2 regions of the Sphaerisporangium sp. NPDC004334 genome follow, and region 2 is predicted to be linked to the other one. Evidence: riboswitches for the same ligand, from Rfam matches in the RefSeq annotation. Region 2 holds a riboswitch; the other holds the start of a gene.
The links. A riboswitch is a leader RNA that binds a small molecule or an ion and turns the genes downstream of it on or off. The one in region 2 is predicted to bind glycine.
Positions count from the first base shown of each region.

Region 1 (11,337 bases), on a different contig from region 2:
GCCCGACCCGAGTCCCGCTCGCAGACGGCTGCGCGAGATCATCGATCACGCTCGATGTGGTTACCTTGAGCGCTGGGCCGCCGCAGTGGTGGCGCCCGACCGCCCTGGCGCGGAACGGTTCTCCCGCACTGTCGCCGCTCACCTGCTGGATCTCGGATACAGCTCCACTCACCTCATGGGCTGGGTCCAGGACCTCTACTCCTGTCATGCGGACACCGGTGACATCGCCGCCAGCGCGGCCGCCCTCGCACAGGCGGAAACCCGATCTTTCGAGGTGCTGATAGCTCTCTCCGGGGTGCCGCACCGCGCGCTTGCCGAGCCGTTGGCGGGTTGGGTACCCAAGGAGCAGGTCATCGCATGGCTGCATAAGTGGGGACATAGCACTGTAGATGTGAGGCCCGGGGGAGGTTTCTCGTACCGTCTTAACGCCCTGGACGTGTATGGGGCCGCTGAGCAGGCGCGGCAGATGATCGAAAGAATGGTCGCGCGCTCGTCGTACCTTCGGCATAATCGGGCGGGAATCACCCCTCTGCCGTACATCTGGGTGGCGGGTCATCCGGCCCCGATACGCTCAAGTTCGCCCGCCCGTGGCGCTGATGTGGTGTCCCTCGTCAACGAGTGACACCTCTACCGCGTGGACGGGGCGCGCAGCCGCATCGACGAGGCCCTGGAGTTGGCCGCGCCCGTCAACCAGGGATCGCTCGGACCTGCTGTGGCCGGTGTCTGGGCGGCCATCGAGTCCTTGCTGTCGCATCCGGACGATCCGCAGGAGTCTGAACGGTCTGGCAAGGCCGTCGCGGCGGATCGTCTCGCGGCGATCATCGCCTGCTCGTGGCCCAGGGCCGAACTGACGGCCTTGGCTCATCATCACAAGCCGCGGAAGCCCGATGAGCTCGCGAACCACATCGCGGTCTGCACATCCAACCGGGAGCGGGCGCGGTGTGTCGCCGAGGCGCTTCGGATATCAGGACCATCGGCACTGGATTTCTCCGGGGCGCGAAGCAAATACAGCGACGCTCCCGCCGCGCGGCGGATGGCGGCGTTGATCGCCGATCCCCGGCGGGTGCTGGGGGAGGTGATGGGCACCTACCGGGTCGCGCTGAGACGGCTCTATCGGACGCGCAACATCGTCTCGCACGGGGGTGCCATGCAGGGGGTGGCCTTGGAGGCCTCGCTACGGACGGCCGCGCCGTTGGTCGGCGCCGGGCTGGATCGCATCGTGCACGCCGACCAGGTGGAGCGGTTGGCCCCTCTGGATCTCGCCGCGCGGGCGGAGGTCGCGCTGAGGCTGGTGGGCGGGGAGACCGGGCTTTCCGTGGTCGATCTTCTGCAGCCCGTCAGCATTCGATGACGTTGACGGCGAGGCCGCCTCGGCTGGTCTCTTTGTATTTGTCGAGCATGTCGCGGCCGGTGTCGCGCATGGTCTTGATGGCTTTGTCGAGGGCGACGAAGTGGCGGCCGTCGCCGCGCAGGGCGATGCGGGCGGCGGTGATGGCCTTGATCGAGGCGACCGCGTTGCGCTCGATGCACGGGATCTGCACCAGGCCGCCGATCGGGTCGCAGGTGAGGCCGAGGTTGTGCTCGATGCCGATCTCGGCGGCGTTCTCCACCTGTTCGGGGGTGCCGCCGAGCGCCTCGGTCAGGCCCGCCGCGGCCATGGAGCAGGCCGAGCCGACCTCGCCCTGGCAGCCGACCTCGGCGCCGGAGATGGAGGCGTTCTCCTTGAACAGCACGCCGATCGCGCCGGCCGTGAGTAGGAAGCGGACGACGCCGTCCTCACCGGACTGCGGCGCGAAGCGGTCGTAGTACGTCAGAACGGCGGGGATGATGCCGGCCGCGCCGTTGGTGGGAGCGGTGACGATGCGGCCGCCGGCGGCGTTCTCCTCGTTGACGGCGAGGGCGAACAGGGTGACCCAGTCCATCGTCTGGAGCGGGTCCTTCTCGGGGGACTCGCTCTGCAGGCGCCGCAGCATCTGGTTGGCCCGCCGCTTGACCTTCAGGCCGCCGGGGAGCACGCCCTCCTTGGCGGTGCCGCGGCGCACGCACTCGGACATGACGTTCCAGAGGTTCAGCAGAGCCGACCTGATCTCCGCCTCGGTGCGACCGAAGGCCTTCTCGTTCTCCAGCATGAGCCCGGAGATCGACAGCCCGGTCTCGGAGCACAGCCGCAGCAGCTCGGCGCCCGAGGTGAACGGGTAGGGCAGCTCGGTGTCGTCGGACTTGATGCGGTCGGCGCCGGTGGCGTTCTCGTCCACCACGAAGCCGCCGCCCACCGAGTAGTAGACCTTCTCGCGGACCTGCTCGCCCTCGGCGGTGAAGGCGGTGAAGCGCATGCCGTTGGGGTGGCCGGGCAGGGAGATCTTGCGTTCGAACACCAGGTGCTCGCCGACGACGAAGGGGATCTCGCGGGTGCCGTACAGCTCGATGGTGCCGGTGTCGCGCATCTTCGCCAGGCGCTCATCGACGGTGTCCACGTCGACCAGCTCGGGCTTCTCGCCGGACAGGCCGAGCAGCACCGCCTTGTCGCTGCCGTGTCCCTTGCCGGTCAGGCCGAGCGAGCCGTAGAGGATCGCCTCGACCCGGGCGGTCTTCTCCAGCAGGCCGTCCTGGTGCAGGCCGCGGGCGAACTTGTGCGCCGCCGCCATCGGGCCGCCGGTGTGCGAGCTGGACGGCCCGATGCCGATCTTGAACAGGTCGAAGACGCTGATCGCCATTGATCATTCCGTCCTTGGAAGCGATGTCGTGCGAGGGATGCCCCCATATGCGCCGGATACGCGCGGGACAGGTCATGCGGTCGTGGCGCCGGCCGGTCCGGGCGGCCGGCCGGCGAGAGTCGTCATGGGTGGACGGGGATGGTGAATGGACGGCAGGGCTTAGGACTCGGCGGTGGTGACCGTGGTGTACTCCTCGGCGGTGAGGAGGTCCTCGTGGGGGCCCTCGACGCGCACGCGGAACAGCCAGCCGTCGCCGTAGGGGTCGGAGTTGACCAGCGACGGGTCGTCCACGACGACCTGGTTGACCTCCACGACCTCGCCGGTGAGCGGGGCGTAGATGTCGCTCACGGACTTGGTGGACTCCACCTCGCCCACCGCGTCGCCCGCCTCGACCGTGCCGCCCACCTCGGGCAGCTGCACGAAGACGACGTCACCCAGCGCTTCGGCGGCGAACGCCGTGATGCCCACGGTCACGGTGAGGCCGTCGTCGAGGCCGGCCACCCACTCGTGCTCCTTGGTGTAGCTGAGCTCCTCGGGAATGCTGCTCACTTGCTCCTCCGGTAAAAAGGCAGGTCAATCACGTCGACCGGTTCATGGGTACCACGGATGTCGACCGCGAGCCCATCGGACACGTTGGTGTCCACGTAGGCCATCGCGATCGGCTTGCCGAGGGACTGGGACGGCGCGCCGCTGGTGACCTCTCCAACGACGGTGCCGTCAGTCAGCAGCACCACGGGATAGCCGTGGCGCGGCACTCGGCGGCCCCGCGCGACCAGGCCGGTCAGGCGCCGGCGCGGAGGGACGTCCTTGAGCGGCGCGAGCGCCGCGCGGCCGACGAAGTCGCCGGCCTTGTCGAACCGTACGACCCGGCCGAGGCCGGCGTCGAAGGGGGTCAGCCCGGCGTTCAGCTCGTTGCCGTACAGCGGCATGCCGGCCTCCAGGCGCAGCGTGTCGCGGGCGGACAGCCCGGCGGGACGCAGGCCGTGGGAGTCACCGGCCTTGGTGAGCTCCTGCCACAGCGTGACGGCGTCGCCCGCGGCGACGAACAGCTCGAAGCCGTCCTCGCCGGTGTACCCGGTGCGGGCGATGAGCGCCTCGACGCCGGCCACGGTGCCGGGCAGGCCCGCGTAGTACTTCAAACCGGGCAGGTCGGCGTCGGTGAGCGTGGCGAGGATCTCCTGCGCGCGGGGCCCCTGGACGGCGATCAGCGCGTACTCGGCGGACCGGTCGCGCACCTCGGCCTGGAAGCCCTCGGCGCGCTCGGTGAGCTCGGCCGCCACCCGCTCGTAGTTGGAGGCGTTGGCCACGACGAGGTACTCCTCGGCGGCCAGCCGGTAGACGATCAGGTCGTCGAGCACGCCGCCGTCGGGCGCGCAGATCATGGTGTAGCGGGCCCGGCCCGGCTCCAGCGTCGACAGGCTGCCCACCAGCGCGTGGTCCAGCGCCTCGCCCGCCTGCGGCCCGGTGAGGAAGATCTCGCCCATGTGGGAGAGGTCGAACAGCCCGGCGGCGGTGCGCACCGCGTTGTGCTCGGCGGACTCGCTGCCGTAGCGCAGCGGCATCAGCCAGCCGGCGAAGTCGGTGAGCGTCGCGCCGAGGCTCTCGTGCACCTCGCGGAGCGGTGTGGGTCGGGACATGATGCGCACCTCAGACAGGGTTGGATGAGAGCATCCTCCCCCTCTGTCATCGGTGCCTGAGAGTTTCGCCCGGGTTTTACCGGACTTTCACCTTCGGCGAGGCCCCACGGAGCGGCCTGCTTTCCAGAGATCACCTGGCCCGCGCGGTCCTTTGCCTTGTGAGGTTCGCGGGGAGGACTTGCTCCTTCAGGGGTCCTGACCGGATGTCAGGACGCTCTCCCGCACGGGATCATCGGTGTTCCCGCCCACCCTACCAATGCCGATCGCCCGCCGTCGCGGCGGCGACGAGCGCCTCGAACAGCGGGCCGTCCTCGCCCGCCTCGGGGTGCCACTGGACGGCCAGGGCGAAGGGGTGGCCCGCCAGCTCCACGGCCTCCACGGTGCCGTCCTCGCAGGTCGCCGCGACCGTGAGGCCGTCGCCGAGGCGATCGGCGGCCTGGTGGTGGTAGTGGGCCGCGGCGACCTCGTCGTCCCCGAGGACCTTGGACAGGGCGGTGCCCGGCACCGGGCGCACCGGCAGGTGGCCGAACTCGCCGGGGGCCGGGGAGTGCCCGTCGTGCCCGACGACGTCCGGCAGGTGCTGGTGCAGGGTGCCGCCCAGGTGGACGTTCAGCACCTGCATCCCCCGGCACACCCCGAGGAAGGGGAGCCCGGCCGAGAGCGCCGCCCCGACCAGACCGAACTCCGCCTCGTCACGGGACTCGCGGACGTAGCCCGTCCGCGGGTGCGGGCGCTCGCCGTACCTGGCCGGGTCGACGTCCCCGCCGCCGGCCACGATGAGGCCGTCCAGCCGGCCCGCCAGCGACGCCGGGTCGCCCGCCGGAGGCAGGATGACCGGCTGGCCGCCCGCCCGTTCGACGTGCTCGACGTAGGTGTACGGCAGCAGCGCCGCCGGCATCCGCCAGACCGTGAAGGCGGCGGGCTCGACGTAGCAGGTGATGCCGATGACGGGTCGCGACATGGTCGACCAGGCTACAGCGGGGTCACGTAGGCGCCGGAGATGCCGCCGTCCACGAGGAACTCCGCGCCGGTGATGAAACTTGCATCGTCGGAGGCCAGGAAGGCGACCGCGGCGGCGATCTCGGACGCCTCGGCGAACCGGCCGAGCGGGATGTGCACCAGGCGCCGCTGGGCCCGCTCGGGGTCCTTGGCGAACAGCTCCTGCAGCAGCGGGGTGTTCACCGGTCCCGGGCACAGGGCGTTGACCCGGATGCCCTCGCGGGCGAACTGCACGCCGAGTTCGCGGGACATGGCCAGCACGCCGCCCTTGGAGGCGGTGTAGGAGATCTGGGAGGTCGCCGAGCCCATCACGGCGACGAACGACGCGGTGTTGATGATCGAACCCTTGCCCTGCCGCCGCATGTACGGGATGGCGTGCTTGCAGCACAGGTACACGCTGGTCAGGTTGACGTCCTGAACCCGCCGCCAGGCGTCCATGCCGGTGGTCAGGATGGAGTCGTCGTCGGGGGGCGAGATGCCGGCGTTGTTGAAGGCGACGTCCACCGAGCCGTAGGTCTCGAACGCCGTGCGGAACATCTCGGCGACGTCGTCCTCGCTGGTCACGTCGGTCCGGACGAAGACGCCCCCGACCTCTTCGGCGATCTTCGCGCCGCCCTCCTCGTCGAGGTCGGCGCACACGACCTTGGCGCCCTCCTCGGCGAAGCGGCGGGCCGTGGCGAGGCCGATGCCCCCCGCCGCGCCCGTGATGACGGCGACGCGGTCGCGCAGACGTTGCATGGTGAGGTACTCCCTGGTGCTGGTGGACTCCCGTGGCCCCCGGGCGGGGCGGTGGGACGGCGGGCGGTCAGTGGGCGATGAAGACGTTCTTGGTCTCGGTGAAGGCGGCCAGCGCGTCCGGGCCCAGCTCGCGGCCGAGCCCCGACTGCTTGAACCCGCCGAACGGCGTCCAGTAGCGGACCGAGGAGTGGGAGTTCACCGACAGGTTGCCCGCCTCGATGGCGCGGGCGACCCGCAGGGCCCGCCCGACGTCCCGCGTCCAGATCGACCCCGAGAGTCCGTACCGGGTGTCGTTGGCGATCTGGACGGCCTCGGCCTCGCCGTCGAAGGGGACGACGCCGACCACCGGCCCGAAGATCTCCTCGGTGTAGGCGCGCTCGTCCAGCGACTCGTGGGTGAGCACGGTCGGCGGGAACCAGAAGCCCTTCCCGTCCGGGCACGTCCCCTGGAAGTGCGGCGTGCCGGTCACGAACGAGGCCACGCGGTCGCGGTGCTCGGCGCTGATCAGCGGCCCCATGGCGGTGCCGGGGTCGCGCGGGTCGCCCACGACGAGCCCGCCGACCGTCGCGACCAGCCGGTCGAGGAACTCCTCGAAGACCGGACGCTCCACCAGGATGCGCGAGCGCGCGCAGCAGTCCTGCCCGCTGTTGTCGAACACGGCCGAGGGGGCGGTGGCGGCGGCCCGCTCGATGTCGGCGTCGGCGAAGACCACGTTGGCGCTCTTGCCGCCGAGCTCCAGCGTCACCCGCTTGACCTGCTCCGCCGCCCGGGCGGCGATGAGCTTGCCCACCTCCGTCGACCCGGTGAAGACGATCTTGTTGACGCCTGGGTGCTCGACCAGCCGGGCCCCCGCGACCTCCCCTGCCCCGGGCAGGACCTGGAGCACCCCCTCGGGTAGGCCGGCCTCCAAGGCCAGCTCGGCCAGCCTCAGAGCCGTGAGCGGGGTCCACTCGGCGGGCTTCACGATGACCGTGTTGCCCGCCGCCAGTGCCGGGGCCGCCCCCCAGGTCATGATGACCATGGGGAAGTTCCACGGCACGATCACGCCCACGACGCCGAGCGGTTCGGCGAAGGTGATGTCCACCCCGCCCGGCACCGGGATCTGCTTGCCATGATTGCGCTCCGGGGCGCCCGCGTAGTAGTGCAGGACGTCGCGGACGTTGCCGGCCTCCCAGCGGGCGTTGCCGATCGGATGCCCGGAGTTGGCCAGCTCCAGCTCGGCCAGCTCCTCGCCGTGCCGGTCGACCAGGTCGGCGAAGCGCCGCAGCAGGCGGGCGCGGTCGCCGGGGGAGACCTCCCGCCAGGCGGGGAAGGCCTTCCTGGCGCGCTCCACCGCGCGGTCGGTCTCGGCGAGGTCGGCGAGCTCGACGTCGGCGAGCACGGTCTCGGTGGCGGGGTTGATGATCTTCATGTTCGGTGCGCCTCGGTGGCCGGGGTGGTCATGTCACATCCGCTCGAAGCCGCGGAACAGCTCCCAGTCGGTCACCGCCGCGTCGAAGGCGGCCAGCTCGACCCGGGCGTTGTTGGCGTAGTGCTCGACGACCTGCTCGCCGAGCGCGTCCTTGGCGATCTTCGACCCCTCCCACAGCGCCAGGGCGTCGCGGAGCGTCGACGGCACGGTCTCGGCGCCCGCCGTGTAGGCGTTGCCGGTGCAGGCATCCTCCAGCGGCAGCTCGTGCTCGATGCCGTACAGCCCGGCCGCGATGAGGCCGGAGACCGCCAGGTAGGGGTTGACGTCGCCGCCGGGCACGCGGTTCTCCACGCGCAGCGAGGGGCCGTGCCCGACCAGGCGCAGGGAGCAGGTGCGGTTGTCCACGCCCCACTTGACCGCCGTCGGGGCGAAGCTTCCGGGGACGTACCGCTTGTAGGAGTTGATGTTCGGCGCGTACAGCAGCGTCAGCTCGCGCATCGCGGCGAGCTGCCCGGCGATGAAGTGCTCGCCGAGCCGGGACAGCCCGTGCGGCCCGTCCCCGGCCATGACCAGCTCGCCGTCCTCGCCGCGCAGCGAGATGTGGATGTGGCAGGAGTTGCCCTCGCGCTGGTTCGGCTTGGCCATGAAGGTGACCGACATGCCCTCCTGGGCGGCGATCTCCTTGGCGCCGTTCTTGTAGATCGCGTGGTTGTCGCAGGTGGTCAGCGCCTCGGCGTACCGGAAGGCGATCTCGTGCTGACCGAGGTTGCACTCGCCCTTGGCCGACTCGACGTACATGCCCGCGCCCTCCATGCCGAGCCGGACCCGGCGCAGCAGGGGCTCGACGCGCGCGCCGCCGAGCAGGGAGTAGTCGACGTTGTACTGGTTGGCCGGGGTCAGGTCGCGGTACGCCTTGGACCACGCGGTCTCGTAGCCGTCGTTGTAGACGACGAACTCCAGCTCGGTGCCCACGTAGGCCGCCCAGCCGCGCTCGGCCAGCCGGGCCGTCTGCCCGCGCAGGATCTGCCGGGGCGAGGCCGTCACGTCCGAGCCGTCCTCCCAGACCAGGTCGGCCATCAGCATGGCCGTGCCCTCCTGCCAGGGCACCCGGCGCAGGGTGGACACATCCGGGCGCATCACGAAGTCGCCGTACCCCCGCTCCCAGGACGACATGCTGTAACCGTCGACGGTGTTCATGTCGATGTCCACGGCGAGGAGGTAGTTGCATCCCTCGGCGGCGTGGTGCAGCACCTCCTCGAGGAAGTAGCGCGCGGACAGCCGCTTGCCCTGGAGGCGTCCCTGCATGTCGGCGATGGCAAGGAGCACGGTGTCGACCCGCCCGGCGGACACCTCTTCACGCAGTTGGTCGACGGTGAGCACCGTGTCCCCTTCCGGCAAAAGTCTAGAAACAGACCATTGGAGGCATGCAAGCACCAGCGGCGGCCCCCCGTCAACGGTCCGCCCCGCCCCGGCAGCGGAATGGACTAATCTCGAACCATTGGGACCGTTTCAGGGGAGGGCGTGATGGACGGGCACCAGCTCGTCGCGCTCCTGCGGCCCGTCCGCGCCGGCAACGCCTTCGAGGAGACCGTCGAGCGGCTGCTGCAGGCCATCAAGCTCGGCGTCGTCGCGCCCGGCGACAAGCTTCCCCCCGAACGCGAGCTGGCCGCCCGGCTCGGCATCAGCCGGGTCACCCTGCGCGAGGCCATCCGCGCCCTGCAGGAGGCCGGCTACCTCGACGTGCGCCGCGGCCGGTACGGGGGAGCGTTCGTCGTCTACCAGCCCCCGCGCCCGCGCCAGGGCGACCTGCGCAGGGCCGTCAAGCAGATGGGCGCGGACGAGCTGGACGACGCGCTGACCTTCCGCATGGCCATCGAGTGCGGCGCCGCCCAGGTGCTGGCGGCCACCGAGCTCACCGGCGAGCAGCGCGAAACGCTGGGGCGCAGGCTGGCCGGCGTCAACGACGCCGCTCCGGCAGACTACCGGCGGCTGGACACCGCCTTCCACCTGTCCATCGCCGAGCTCACCGGGTCGGCGCTGCTGGCCTCGGCCGCCGCCGACGCGCGGCTGCGGGTCACCGACCTGCTGAACGCCATCCCGGTGCTCGGCCCCAACATCGACCACGCCGCCGCGCAGCACGCCGCGATGGTCGCCGCCATCCTCGCCGGGGACGCCGAGGCCGCGCGGCGGGCCGTCGTCGAGCACCTGGAGGGCACAGCCTCCCTCCTGCGCGCCTTCCTCGCCTGAACGCCCCGGCGGCCGATCGGCTGTGAACGCCGCGGCGGTCCGTCGCAAGCGGAACCGCTCCCGGGCACCGCGCCGCCCTCCCGATCGTCGAACAGAGGGCCGGCCGAGAGCGGGACCGGCGGAGCGGACGGCACGGCCCGGTGGATCAACGACCCCGGGACCGTACGTAGCATCGGTACTGGGGGATGCCTGTGGGAGTCTGGTTTCACGAACGGATCATCGACACCGGACGGCTGCCGCTCTTCTGCTTCCTGTCGGCGCTGATCGTCACGTTCGTCTTCACGCGCGTCAACGTGCGGCTCATCCGGGCCAAGGTCGGCTGGTTCCGCGACGTCAACGTCGGGGACGTCCACGTCCACCACGTCGTGTTCGGCGTGGTCCTCATGATGTTCGGCGGGGTCGCCGGGCTGGTCACGGCGGGGCTGTCCTCCGGCTGGTACGCCTGCACCGCGGCGGTGTTCGGGGTCGGCGCGGCGCTGGTGCTGGACGAGTTCGCGCTGATCCTGCACCTGCGCGACGTCTACTGGTCGGAGGAGGGGCGCACGTCGGTCGACGCGGTGTTCGTGGCCGTCGCGGTGACGCTGCTCCTGCTGCTGGGCCTGCGCCCCTTCGGCTGGGAGGAGCCCGAGCCCTCGCCGGCCGGCCGGTGGTCGGCCGGCCTGTTGCTGCTGCTCAACCTCGCGCTCGCCGTGGTCACGCTGCTCAAGGGCAAGATCTGGACCGGCCTGGCGGGGCTGTTCGTCCCCGTCCTGCTGATCGTCGGCGCGGTGCGGCTCGCGCGTCCTGGGTCCCCATGGGCGCGCTGGTTCTTCGCCCCCGGCTCGCGGCGGCCGCGGGCGTCCAAGATGGCCACGGCGGTCCACCGGGAGATCCGCTGGCGCCGTCCGGTGATCAGGGCGAAGATCGCCGTGCAGGAGTTCGTGTCCGGCCGGCACGACCTGCCCTCGGTCTGGAGCGGCAAGGCCGCCGAGGCGGTGAAGAGAGGCGAGGCGGCGAAGAGAGGCGAGACGGCCGCGCGGCCCCGCCGGCACCCGTGACGGCCCCTCCCGCTCCGATCACGGGCGCAGGTGGGCCACCAGACGTCTGACCTGGTCGGCGTAGTGGTCGGTGAACTCCGGTGAGGCCGGGTCGGCCTCGCACAGCACCCGCACCAGATGCGGGAAGGCCACGCCCGCGCTCGACAGGGCGAACAGAGCCAGCATCAGGCACGCCGGGTCGATGTCGGCGGGGAACTCGCCGTCCGCCTGGCGCCGCCGCATGTCCGCGAGATCGCGCAGCAGGTCCTCGCCGAGCTCGGGCGTGACGGCGCCGCCCTCGGTGAGGCCCTCCCACACCATCATGCGGCCGAAGTCGCGGTTGGCGGCGTTGGCCCGGACGTAGGCCGCGGCCAGGTCGGGGAGCGGGGCGGCGGGGTCGGCGAAGCCGCTCTCGGCGCTCTGCCAGCGGTCGGTGAGCTCGCGGTACAGGCCTTCCTTGCCGCCGAAGTAGTACGAGATGAGCTGCTTGTTCACCCCGGCTCTGGCCGCGATCTCGCTCACCCGGGCGCCGGCGAACCCTTTGGCGCCGAACTCCTCGATGGCTGCCCGCACGA
Region 1 covers NZ_JBSGDZ010000011.1:35,743-47,079, reverse strand. Annotated here, with positions in the region: gene ACWEN6_RS15740 (hypothetical protein) at 1-622, shown strand, start outside; gene ACWEN6_RS15735 (hypothetical protein) at 635-1,351, shown strand; gene ACWEN6_RS15730 (L-serine ammonia-lyase) at 1,338-2,714, opposite strand; gene gcvH (glycine cleavage system protein GcvH) at 2,874-3,263, opposite strand; gene gcvT (glycine cleavage system aminomethyltransferase GcvT) at 3,260-4,351, opposite strand; glycine riboswitch at 4,385-4,485, opposite strand; glycine riboswitch at 4,486-4,583, opposite strand; gene ACWEN6_RS15715 (gamma-glutamyl-gamma-aminobutyrate hydrolase family protein) at 4,602-5,312, opposite strand; gene ACWEN6_RS15710 (3-oxoacyl-ACP reductase) at 5,324-6,088, opposite strand; gene ACWEN6_RS15705 (aldehyde dehydrogenase family protein) at 6,156-7,499, opposite strand; gene ACWEN6_RS15700 (glutamine synthetase family protein) at 7,533-8,879, opposite strand; gene ACWEN6_RS15695 (FadR/GntR family transcriptional regulator) at 9,024-9,746, shown strand; gene ACWEN6_RS15690 (hypothetical protein) at 9,932-10,783, shown strand; gene ACWEN6_RS15685 (TetR family transcriptional regulator) at 10,802-11,337, opposite strand, start outside.
Region 1: linked by a shared signal. The riboswitch ahead of gcvT (glycine cleavage system aminomethyltransferase GcvT) and the one ahead of gcvP (aminomethyl-transferring glycine dehydrogenase) in region 2 are both predicted to bind glycine.

Region 2 (11,337 bases):
CGGTGATCGCGCCGAGCAGCCGGTCCTGCAGCCGGGCCGGGAACGCCGCCCAGGGGAGGCCGCTGACCACCGCGTCGACGCGGTCCAGGCCGTGCTCGGCGAGCAGGCCGGGCAGGGTCACGGCGTCGGCCACGATGACCTTGGCGCCGGGGTGGCGGTCACTCAGCCGAGCGGCGAGCGCGGGGTTGATCTCGATGGCCAGATGGTGCCCGCGGCCGTCCAGCCGCCGCTGGATCTCCTCGGTGAACACGCCCGTCCCCGGGCCGAGCTCGACGATGACCGGGTCACCGCGCTCGGGCACCGGCGCGGAGACGGCCCGCGCCAGGCGGCGCGAACTGGGCGCCACCGCCCCCGTGGTGCCGGGCGCCTTGACGAACTGCCCGAAGAACAGTGCTGCATCGTTGGCCATGGCACTGACATTAAGCCCCAAAACGGTCCGCTCGCTTCCGCCGTCCGGCCGATCTCATGGTCCCCTGGAGGATGCCATCTCCGCCTTGAGGAGGATGCCGTCTTTGCCGGAAATATGCCCGTCTCGCCGCCTGGGCGGCGCGGAGGACCGCGGCCCCACGATACGGCCACCGCGAGGCGCGCCGCGCCCGGACGGCACGGCTCGCCCCCGCCGCCGCTCGCCGTCGCGCCCGGGTAGGGTCGGCACCAGGTTCGCGAGGGGAGAGTCACGGGTGAAATCGGCGGAGGACCGCATCTGGACGGTTCCGAACATCCTGAGCATGCTGCGGCTGCTCGGCGTGCCGGTCTTCCTGTGGCTGGTGCTCGGGCCCAAGGCCGACGGCTGGGCGCTGGTGCTGCTCATGCTGGCCGGCTTCTCCGACTGGCTGGACGGCAAGCTCGCCCGCGCGTGGAACCAGACCAGCAGGCTCGGCCGGCTGCTCGACCCCGTCGCCGACCGGCTGTACATCCTGGCCACGCTCATCGGCCTGACCCTGCGCGAGGTGATGCCCTGGTGGCTGGCCGCGCTGATCATCGGCAGGGACGTGGTGCTCATGCTCGGCGTGCCCATCCTGCGCAGGCACGGCTTCGGCCCGGCGCTGCCGGTCCACTTCCTCGGCAAGGCGGCCACCGCCTGCCTGCTGTACGCCTTCCCGCTGCTGTTCCTGGCCTCCCACGACGGCTGGTACGCCGACATGGCCCGGATCATGGGATGGGCCTTTGCCATATGGGGAACAGGTCTGTATTGGTGGGCGGGGGCGCTGTACGTGGTTCAGGGGCGACGGCTCATCGGAGGGGCGAGCCGGGCATGAGTGGTCGTGGGGCGCGCCCCGGCGGGTCCCGGCGGCGAGTGCCCGCGCGGGCCTGACCGTGTGCCCACCGTGACGAGACAGCCGGAGGGTGATCTGTGAAGGCCGTCGTGATGGCGGGCGGGGAAGGCACTCGGCTGCGGCCGATGACCGCCAACCAGCCCAAACCGCTGCTCCCCGTGGTCAACCGGCCGATCATGGAGCACGTGCTGCGCCTGCTGCGGCGCCACGGCTTCACCGAGACCGTCGTCACCGTGCAGTTCCTGGCGGCCCTGGTGCGCAACTACTTCGGCGACGGCGACGAGCTCGGCATGAGCCTGCACTACGCCACCGAGGAGATCCCCCTCGGCACCGCCGGCAGCGTGAAGAACGCCGCCGACAAGCTGCGCGACGAGCGCTTCCTGGTCATCTCGGGCGACGCGCTGACCGACATCGACCTCACCGACATGATCAGGTTCCACGAGGAGAACGGCGCCCTGGTCACCATCGGCCTCAAGCGGGTGCCGAACCCGCTGGAGTTCGGCATCATCATCGTCGACGAGCACGGCAGGGTGCAGCGCTTCCTGGAGAAGCCCACCTGGGGCCAGGTGTTCTCCGACACCGTCAACACCGGGGTGTACGTGATGGAGCCCGAGGTGCTCGACGAGGTCGCCCCCGGCGTGCCGGTCGACTGGTCGGGCGATGTGTTCCCCAGCCTCCTGGCCCGCGGCGCCCCGCTGTACGGCTACGTCGCCGGCGGCTACTGGGAGGACATCGGCACCCACGAGAGTTACCTCAAGGCCCAGGCCGACGCCCTGTCGGGACGGGTGCGGCTGGACGCCGACGGCTTCGAGCTCTCGCCGGGGGTCTGGGTGGCCGAGGGCGCCTCGGTCGATCCCGACGCCGTCCTGAAGGGCCCGCTGTACATCGGCGGCTACGCCAAGGTCGAGGCCGGCGCCGAGCTGCGCGAGTACACCGTGCTGGGCGACAACGTCGTGGTCAAGGAGGGGGCCTTCCTGCACCGCGCCGTCGTCCACGACAACGTCTACATCGGGCCGAGCGCCCACCTGCGCGGCTGCGTCATCGGCAAGAACACCGACGTGATGACCGGCGCCCGCATCGAGGAGAACGCCGTCGTCGGCGACGAGTGCGTCATCGAGGCCGAGGCCTACGTCTCCTCCGGCGTCAAGATCTACCCGTTCAAGACGATCGAGGCCGGCGCGGTGGTCAACACCAGCGTCATCTGGGAGTCGCGCGGCCAGCGCAGCCTGTTCGGGCCGCGCGGCGTCTCCGGGCTGGTCAACGTCGAGATCACCCCCGAGCTGTGCGTGCGGCTGGCCAGCGCCTACGCCACCACCCTGAAGAAGGGCGCCTCGGTCATCACCTCCCGCGACTCCTCGCGGGCCGCCCGCGCGCTCAAGCGGGCGGTGATCAGCGCGCTCACCGCGAGCGCGATCAACGTGCTGGACCTGGAGGCCGCGCCGCTGCCGGTGGCCCGCTTCCACACCTCCAACGAGACCGCCTCGGGCGGCATCGCGCTGCGCACCACCCCCGGCGACCCGCAGAGCGTCGACATCATCTTCATGGACGAGAACGGCGCCGACCTGTCCCAGGGAGCCCAGCGCAAGCTGGAGCGCGTCTTCTCCCGCCAGGAGTTCCGGCGCGCCTTTCCCGGCGAGATCGCCGAGCTGAGCTTCCCGGCCCGCGCGGTGGAGGACTACACCCGCGAGCTGCTGCGCTGGGTGGACATGTCGGGCGTGCGGGACGCCGAGATGAAGGTCGTCATCGACTGCGCCGGCGGCACCTCCTCCCTGGTGCTGCCGAGCCTGCTCGGCCGCGTCGGCGTGGACGTGCTGACCGTGAACAACCGCCTGGACGACGCCTCGCCGACCGAGACGCTGGCCGAGCGGCGCAGGGACCTGCAGCGCCTGGCCGAGCTGGTCGCCTCCTCCCGTGCCGCGTTCGGCGTGCGCTTCGACCCGGTCGGCGAGCGCGTCTCGCTGGTCGACGAGATGGGCCAGCTCATCAGCGAGGAGCGCGCCCAGCTCGTCGTGCTCGACCTGGTCGCCGCCGAGCGGCGCGGCGGACGGGTCGCGCTGCCGGTGACCACCACCCGCGTGGCCGAGCAGGTGTGCCGCTTCCACGGCGCCCAGGTGGAGTGGACCTCCACGGCCCTGGACGCCCTGACCGCGGCGGCGGCCGACCCCGAGCTGATCTTCGCGGCCGACGGGCGCGGCGGGTTCATCGTCCCGGAGTTCGCCCCCACGGTGGACGGCCTGGCCGCGTTCCTGCGCCTGCTCGGCCTGGTGGCGCGCACCCGCCTGTCGCTCAGCCAGATCGACGCCCGCATCCCGCAGGCCAAGATGCTCAAGCGCACCGTGCCGACGCCCTGGGCGGCCAAGGGGGCGGTCATGCGGTCGGTCGTGGAGGCGGCCGACGGATACCGCCTGGACACCACCGACGGCGTGCGGGTGGTGGAGGAGGACGGCGGCTGGGCCCTCATCCTGCCCGACCCCACCGAGGCCGTGACGCACTTGTGGGCCGAGGGGGAGGACCTGGACGTCGCCCAGAGCCTCCTGGAGCGCTGGGCGCGGGTCGTGGAGCACGCCGTCGGCACCTGACCACGGGCGACGTTCTGCCGCGAAACCAGCGATTCGGGTCACATTCGAACGGCGCGGCGCATGGACCGGAGGGCTGCCTGGACGGTAACTTTGGACCGGCGCGGCGAGCCGAGTCGACAGCAGAACGAGGGGCGAGCGCCGTGAATCCGAGCGAGCCCCCCGCCTGCCAGACCCGAGTGAGCCTGCGTCACAAGCATGTCCGAACCCGCGAGCCTGCCCTCATCTTGACCTTTGCGACTCATCAGCGTAAGTTGCGGCATTCGCAGTCTGAGCAACCATGAGAAGCGAAGATCCGAGGCACGCCGCCCAGAGCACCGTCGCCGCGACTTCGCGGTAGGAGGCCGAGCCGATCGATGCCGAGCGTCTACTGCACTCAGTGCGGGAATGCCAACCCTGAGGACGCCCGTTTCTGCTCACGGTGCGGGTCGCCGTTGAGCCGCGTCGAGAACACGCCGGGGGACACCACCTCCACGATCTCCCTGAGCGGGATCGAGGCGATGGACGGCGAGGCGACGGGCCAGACGCTCATCCCCGATCGGGCGGCGGTCGAGCAACTGCCGCCCGGTACGGCCCTGCTGGTGGTGATGCGCGGGCCGAACGCCGGGAGCCGCTTCCTGCTCGACAGCGATCTCACCACGGCGGGCCGTCATCCCGAGAGCGACATCTTCCTGGACGACGTCACCGTCTCGCGAAGGCACGCCGAGTTCTACCGGCGGGGCGCCTACTTCACCGCCCGGGACGTCGGCAGCCTCAACGGCACCTACGTCAACCGCGAGCGCATCGAGGAGCTGCCGCTGTCGGGCGGCGACGAGGTCCAGATCGGCAAGTTCCGGCTGGTGTTCCTCACGCGTGGGTGAGGAGGTGCGGTGATGGGCGCGCAGGCGGCGAGGGCGTTCATGAGCATCGGGGAGGTCCTCGAGGTCCTGCGGGCCGACTTCCCCGACGTCACCGTCTCCAAGATCCGCTTTCTGGAGGGCGAGGGGCTCATCGAGCCCCAGCGCTCCCCCTCGGGGTACCGCAAGTTCACCCACGCGGACGTCGAGCGCCTGCGCTACATCCTCACCGCCCAGCGCGACCGCTACCTGCCGCTGCGCGTGATCAAGGACCACCTGGACACCGCCGGTCCCGACGGCGCCAACCGCCCGCGCGCCGTGGGCGGGGAGGCGCCGGTGGCCGAGGTGCGGCTCAGCCGCGCCGAACTGCTGGCCGCCGCCGGGCTGGAGGAGGAGACCCTCGCCGAGCTGGAGGATTTCGGCCTGCTCACCCCGGTGGCCCGGTGGTACGACGCCGAGGCTCTGACCGTCGCCCGCGCCTCGGGCGCGCTGGCGAGGTTCGGCCTGCATCCGCGCCACCTGCGGGTGCTCAAGGCCGCCGCCGAGCGGGAGGCGGGGCTGGTCGAGCAGGCCGTGGCCCCGCTGCTGCGGCGCCGCGCGCCGGGCGCCGCCGGCCGCGCCGAGGAGACCGCGCGAGAGCTGTCCGGTCTGCTGCAGGACCTGCACACCGCCCTGGTCCGCACCGGCCTGCGCGGCATTCTGGGCCGCTGACGGAGCCGCCCGGACATTTCGGGGTGCGGGGATGTTACGTTGAATTTTGCGGCGATGGTCACGCCGCGAGCCGAGAGCCGCGAGGGAACGGGCCCGGAGCGGGGCGGCGACCCGATGAGACGGAGCAGCCTGTGTTGCAGATGGAGGTCGTGGGGGTCCGCGTCGAGATGCCCTCCAACCAGCCCATAGTCCTGCTCAAGGAGGCCAAGGGCGAGCGATACCTGCCGATCTGGATTGGGATGACCGAGGCCACGGCCATCGCGCTGGCTCAGGCGGAGGAGCCGCCCCCCAGGCCGCTCACCCACGACTTGTTCAAGGACGTGATCGAGGCTCTGGGCGTGCGGCTGACGGCGGTGAACATCGTCGCGCTGCGTGACGGAATCTTCTTCGCCGACCTGGTGTTCTCCAACGGGGTGGAGGTGAGCGCCCGGCCGTCGGACTCGATCGCGCTGGCGCTGCGCACCGGTGCGAGCATCTTCGCGAGCGAGGACGTCGTGCGCGAGGCCGGTGTGATCATCCCCGATGACCAGGAGGACGAGGTCGAGAAGTTCCGCGAGTTCCTTGACACGATCACGCCCGAGGACTTCGGCCGTGCGGGTTAGCCATTTCGGGCATTTACGCTTCACGACGCGCCGGGCGGGATCGTTGACTGAGCATCGCGCCAGTCCTACGGTGCAAGGGAACCCACGGTTGTAATTCACGAACCCCCAGATCAGACCGTGGGATGAGAGGAAGCCGGAGGTCCGCAGTGGCGGTCAGCAGCGGCGAGGGCAAGACGGCCGGCCAGCACGATCCAGTCCAGCGGCAGTCGGCGCGGGAACGCGCGGGCGAGCAGGGCCTGCTGTTCGACGAGCGGCCGGCGTCTCTGCCCGCCGACGTCGGATACCGCGGCCCGACGGCGTGCTCGGCGGCCGGCATCACCTATCGTCAGCTCGACTATTGGGCGCGCACCCAGCTCGTCGAGCCGTCGGTTCGCGCGGCGCAGGGGTCGGGATCCCAGCGGCTGTACAGCTTCCGCGACATCCTCGTGCTCAAGGTGGTCAAGCGGCTGCTGGACACCGGGGTGTCGCTCCAGCAGATCCGCACCGCCGTCCAGCACCTGCGCGAGCGCGGGGTCAACGACCTGGCGCAGATCACGCTGATGAGCGACGGGGTGAGCGTCTACGAGTGCACCTCGGCCGACGAGGTGATCGACCTGCTCGAGGGCGGCCAGGGCGTGTTCGGCATCGCTCTCGGCGGCGTGTGGCGCGAGGTCGAGGGCTCCCTGGCGGAGCTGCCGGGGGAACGCGCGGAGCCGGCCGGCCGGGACTCCTTGGAGGACCACCCAGGCGACGAGCTGGCCAAGCGCAGGAAGGCCCGCAAGACGGGCTGAGGCCGGAGGGCCGGGACGGGGAGGTTCCCTCCGCTGAGGAGGGCCGGGGGCTGTCGCACATATCCCAGAAGATCTACGGGGTGGTCGGGGTCCCTACATACCCGCCCTACAGGGATAAAACATGGCAAATCCCGAAATGTAGGGGTAACTCCCTACTCGGGGCGGGACGGTACGATTACCGGGAAAGCTGTTGACCCTGTGCGGGAGAGACCCGGGCACGGGCCGGCACCGCACCACCTGCGGCGCCGGCGGGTGACCCCGGGCGCCGAAGGAGCAACCTCCCCGGAATCTCTCAGGCCCACGTACCGCACAGGCGAGGCGACTCTGGAAAGTAGGCGTGCCCGCCAGGCGTGTCTCACCGACGGTGCAAATCCCCCGCAAGGGGATGAAGCTCTCAGGTCGCGATGAGGATGTCGCGCTGACAGAGGGGGAGATCCGGCATACGCGCGCGCTCAGCGCCGGTCTCTACCCCTTGTAGGAGGGCCCCATGACCGATCGGTCACCGCTTCGCGACCTCTTCGCACCGCCCTTCGCCACCCGGCACATCGGCCCGTCGGACGCCGAGCAGGCCCGCATGCTGGAGGCCGTGGGCTACGCCTCGGTGGCCGACCTGATCGCCGTCGCCGTCCCCGGCGCCATCCGCTCCGGCGAGCCGCTCGACCTGCCGCCCGCCGCGAGCGAGGAGGAGGCGCTCGCGGAGCTGCGCGCCCTGGCCGCCCGCAACCAGGTGCCCACCTCGATGATCGGCCTGGGCTACCACGACACGATCACCCCGGCGGTCGTGCGGCGCAACCTGCTGGAGAACCCCGGCTGGTACACCGCCTACACCCCCTACCAGCCGGAGATCTCCCAGGGCCGCCTGGAGGCCCTGCTCAACTTCCAGACCGTCGTGTCCGACCTGACCGGGCTGGACGTCGCCGGCGCCTCGCTGCTGGACGAGGCCACCGCCGCCGCCGAGGCGATGACCCTGGCCCGCCGCGCCGGCCGCGCCAAGTCCCCGGTGTTCGTCGTCGACGCCGACGCCCTGCCGCAGACCAAGGCGGTGCTGGCCACCCGCGCCGAGCCGCTCGGCATCGAGCTGGTCGAGGCCGACCTGGCCGCCGGGCTGCCGGAGGGGGAGCTGTTCGGCCTGCTGGTCCAGTACCCCGGCGCCGGAGGCCGGCTCAAGGACTTCCGCGCCGTGGCCGCCCAGGCCCGCGCCCGCGGCGCGCTCGTGGTCGCCGCCGCCGACCTGCTGGCCCTGACCCTGGTCGAGGCCCCCGGCACCCTGGGCGCCGACATCGCCATCGGCTCCTCCCAGCGCTTCGGCGTCCCGTTCGGCTTCGGCGGGCCGCACGCGGCCTACATGGCCGTGCGCGAAGGGCTCCAGCGGCAGATGCCCGGCCGGCTGGTCGGGGTGTCGCAGGACGCCGACGGGCGCCCCGCCCACCGGCTGGCCCTGCAGACCCGCGAGCAGCACATCCGCCGGGAGAAGGCCACCAGCAACATCTGCACCGCGCAGGTGCTGCTCGCGGTGATCGCCGGCATGTACGCCGTCTACCACGGCCCCGAGGGCCTGCGGCGCATCGCGCAGCGCACCCACCGGCACGCCGCCGTGCTGGCCGCCGGCCTGCGCGACGGCGGCGTCGAGGTCGTCCACGACGACTTCTTCGACACCGTCCTGGCCCGTGTCCCCGGCCGCGCCGCCGAGGTCGTCGCGGCGGCCCTGGACCGCGGCGTCAACCTGCGCCTGGCCGACGCCGACCACGTGGGCGTCAGCTGCGACGAGAAGACCACCGGCGCGCACCTCCAGGCCGTCTGGGAGGCGTTCGGCGTGACCGGGGTCGTGCTGGACGACGTGGACACCTCCGCCTCCGACGCCCTGCCCGCCGGGCTGCTGCGCACCACCGGCTACCTGTCGCACCCGGTGTTCCACTCCCACCGTTCCGAGACCGCCATGCTGCGCTACCTGCGCAGGCTCCAGGACAGGGACATCGCCCTGGACCGGTCGATGATCCCGCTCGGCTCGTGCACCATGAAGCTGAACGCCACCACCGAGATGGAGCCCATCAGCTGGCCGGAGTTCGCCGGCGTCCACCCCTACGCCCCGGCCGATCAGGTCGAGGGCTACCTGCGCCTGATCGGCGACCTGGAGGGCTGGCTGGCCGAGGTCACCGGCTACGACGCGGTCTCCCTGCAGCCCAACGCCGGATCCCAGGGCGAGTTCGCCGGGCTGCTCGCCATCCGCGCCTACCACAGGGCCAACGGCCACGGCGAGCGCGACGTGTGCCTCATCCCGTCCTCGGCGCACGGCACCAACGCCGCCAGCGCCGTCATGACCGGTATGCGTGTGGTGGTCGTGGCCTGCGACGACGACGGAAACGTGGACGTCCCCGACCTGATCGCCAAGATCGACAAGCACAGCGAGCGGCTCGCGGCCATCATGGTCACCTATCCCTCCACCCACGGGGTGTACGAGGAGACCATCACCGAGATCTGCGAGCGGGTGCACCAGGCAGGCGGCCAGGTCTACGTCGACGGCGCCAACCTCAACGCGCTGGTCGGCCTGGCCAAGCCCGGGTCCTTCGGCGCCGACGTCTCCCACCTCAACCTGCACAAGACCTTCTGCATCCCGCACGGCGGCGGCGGTCCCGGCGTCGGCCCGGTGGCGGTCCGCTCGCACCTGGCGGCCTACCTGCCCGGCGACCCCCTGGGAGAGCGCGCCGACGGCGCCGTCGGGCCCGTCTCGGCCGCGGCGTACGGGTCGGCGGGCATCCTGCCCATCTCCTGGGCCTACATCCGCATGATGGGCGCCGAGGGCCTCAAGGCGGCCACCGGGCAGGCCATCCTGTCGGCCAACTACCTGGCCCGGCGCCTGGCCCCGCACTACCCGGTGCTCTACACCGGCCGCGAGGGCCTGGTCGCCCACGAGTGCATCATCGACCTTCGCCCGATCACCAAGGAGACCGGCGTCACCGTCGACGACGTCGCCAAGCGGCTCATCGACTACGGCTTCCACGCCCCCACCATGTCCTTCCCGGTGGCCGGCACGCTGATGATCGAGCCGACCGAGAGCGAGGACCTGGCCGAGCTGGACCGCTTCGTCGACGCCATGGTCGCCATCCGCGAGGAGATCGCCAAGGTCGCCTCCGGGCGCTACCACCGGGCCGACAACCCGCTGCGCGGCGCCCCGCACACCGCCGCGTGCCTGCTGGCCGACGACTGGAAGCACCCCTACACCCGCGCCGAGGCGGCCTACCCGCTGCCGTCGCTGCGGGAGGACAAGTACTGGTCGCCGGTCCGCCGCATCGACCAGGCCTACGGCGACCGCAACCTGGTCTGCGCCTGCCCCCCGCTGGAGGCATACGAAGACTGAGCGACCGCCCTCGAGGCTCCGCCTGGATCGGCATAATATGTCGCGCGCGACGGCGCGCCCGCGTCGCGAGGCCGGGATTTCCGAGGCGGAGGAGAGGTCCCGATGGCGGCGCACGAGGTCGAGTCCGGCCGGCGGATCGAGGACGCGCGGAGGCTCGCCGAGAGCGGCGAACTGGAGGCCGCGGCCGAGATCTTCGCCGCGCTGGCCTCCGACGAGCGCGAGGCCGACCGCGCCCAGGCGGCCGTCGGCCTCGCCCTGGTCCTCGAGCGCCGCGGCGACCTCACCGGCGCCAGGGCGGCCGCGCGCACGGCCCTGGCCACCGGCCACCCCGAGTACGCCGCCCAGGCGGCCTGCCACCTGGCGCGCGGGTTCGAGCAGGAAGGCATGGCCGACCAGGCCCGCGCCGCCTGGCAGGCCGTGATCGGCGTCGGCACCCCGGCCTACCTGCCCGGTGCACACCTGGCCCTGGCCCGCATCGCCGAAGCCCAGGGCGACGACCGCGCCGCCGAGGCGGCGCTGCGCGCCGCCCTGGCCACCCGCGACCCGCGAGCCTGCTCAGAGGCTGCCCAGCGCCTGGCCGAGTACCTGCTGGAGGACGGGCAGCCCGGCGAGGCCGCCGACCTGCTCCTCGACGCCCTGGAGCTGCCCGAGGTGGCCGACCCCGGGCGCCTGCGGGTGCTGCTCGGCATGGCCCACCTCGACATGGCCTGCGGGGAGTTCGCCGCGGCCGCCGAGGGCGACGGCGACGCCGACGGCGTCGCGCTCGCCGTCGAACTGCTCGCCCGCACGCTGCCCCTGCGCGGGCGGGACGCCGACGCCGAGCAGGTGTGGGCGTACGGGCTCGGCCACCCCGACGAGACGGTGGCCGACCAGGTGCGCCTCCGCCTCACCCGCGACGACACCGCCCCCTCCCAGTAGCCGCCCCGGCCCAGGCCTCAGCTTGACGGCCGAGGAGTTCGTCCGGGCTGCGAGCGATCTGGGAGCCTCGCAGGAGGAGGCCATCGCAGCCGTGCGCGCCGCCCTGCCGGCGCGCTGACCGGCCGGTCGGCCGAACTCACCGGGTCACCGGGTTGGTGACCGCGTACGGCTAGCGGCGTCTGCGGCCGACGGCGGCGGCGACGTTGACCATGATGATGCCGGTCCAGGCCAGGAACAGCCCCGCGGGCCCGGCCTGCCCGGCGGCGATCGCGGTCAGCGGGATGCCGATGCC
Region 2 covers NZ_JBSGDZ010000025.1:4,681-16,017, reverse strand. Annotated here, with positions in the region: gene ACWEN6_RS29390 (class I SAM-dependent methyltransferase) at 1-409, opposite strand, end outside; gene ACWEN6_RS29385 (CDP-alcohol phosphatidyltransferase family protein) at 681-1,259, shown strand; gene ACWEN6_RS29380 (mannose-1-phosphate guanyltransferase) at 1,355-3,856, shown strand; gene ACWEN6_RS29375 (FHA domain-containing protein) at 4,210-4,713, shown strand; gene ftsR (transcriptional regulator FtsR) at 4,726-5,400, shown strand; gene ACWEN6_RS29365 (bifunctional nuclease family protein) at 5,532-6,002, shown strand; gene ACWEN6_RS29360 (MerR family transcriptional regulator) at 6,149-6,772, shown strand; glycine riboswitch at 6,964-7,090, shown strand; gene gcvP (aminomethyl-transferring glycine dehydrogenase) at 7,260-10,127, shown strand; gene ACWEN6_RS29350 (hypothetical protein) at 10,230-11,045, shown strand; gene ACWEN6_RS29345 (hypothetical protein) at 11,215-11,337, opposite strand, start outside.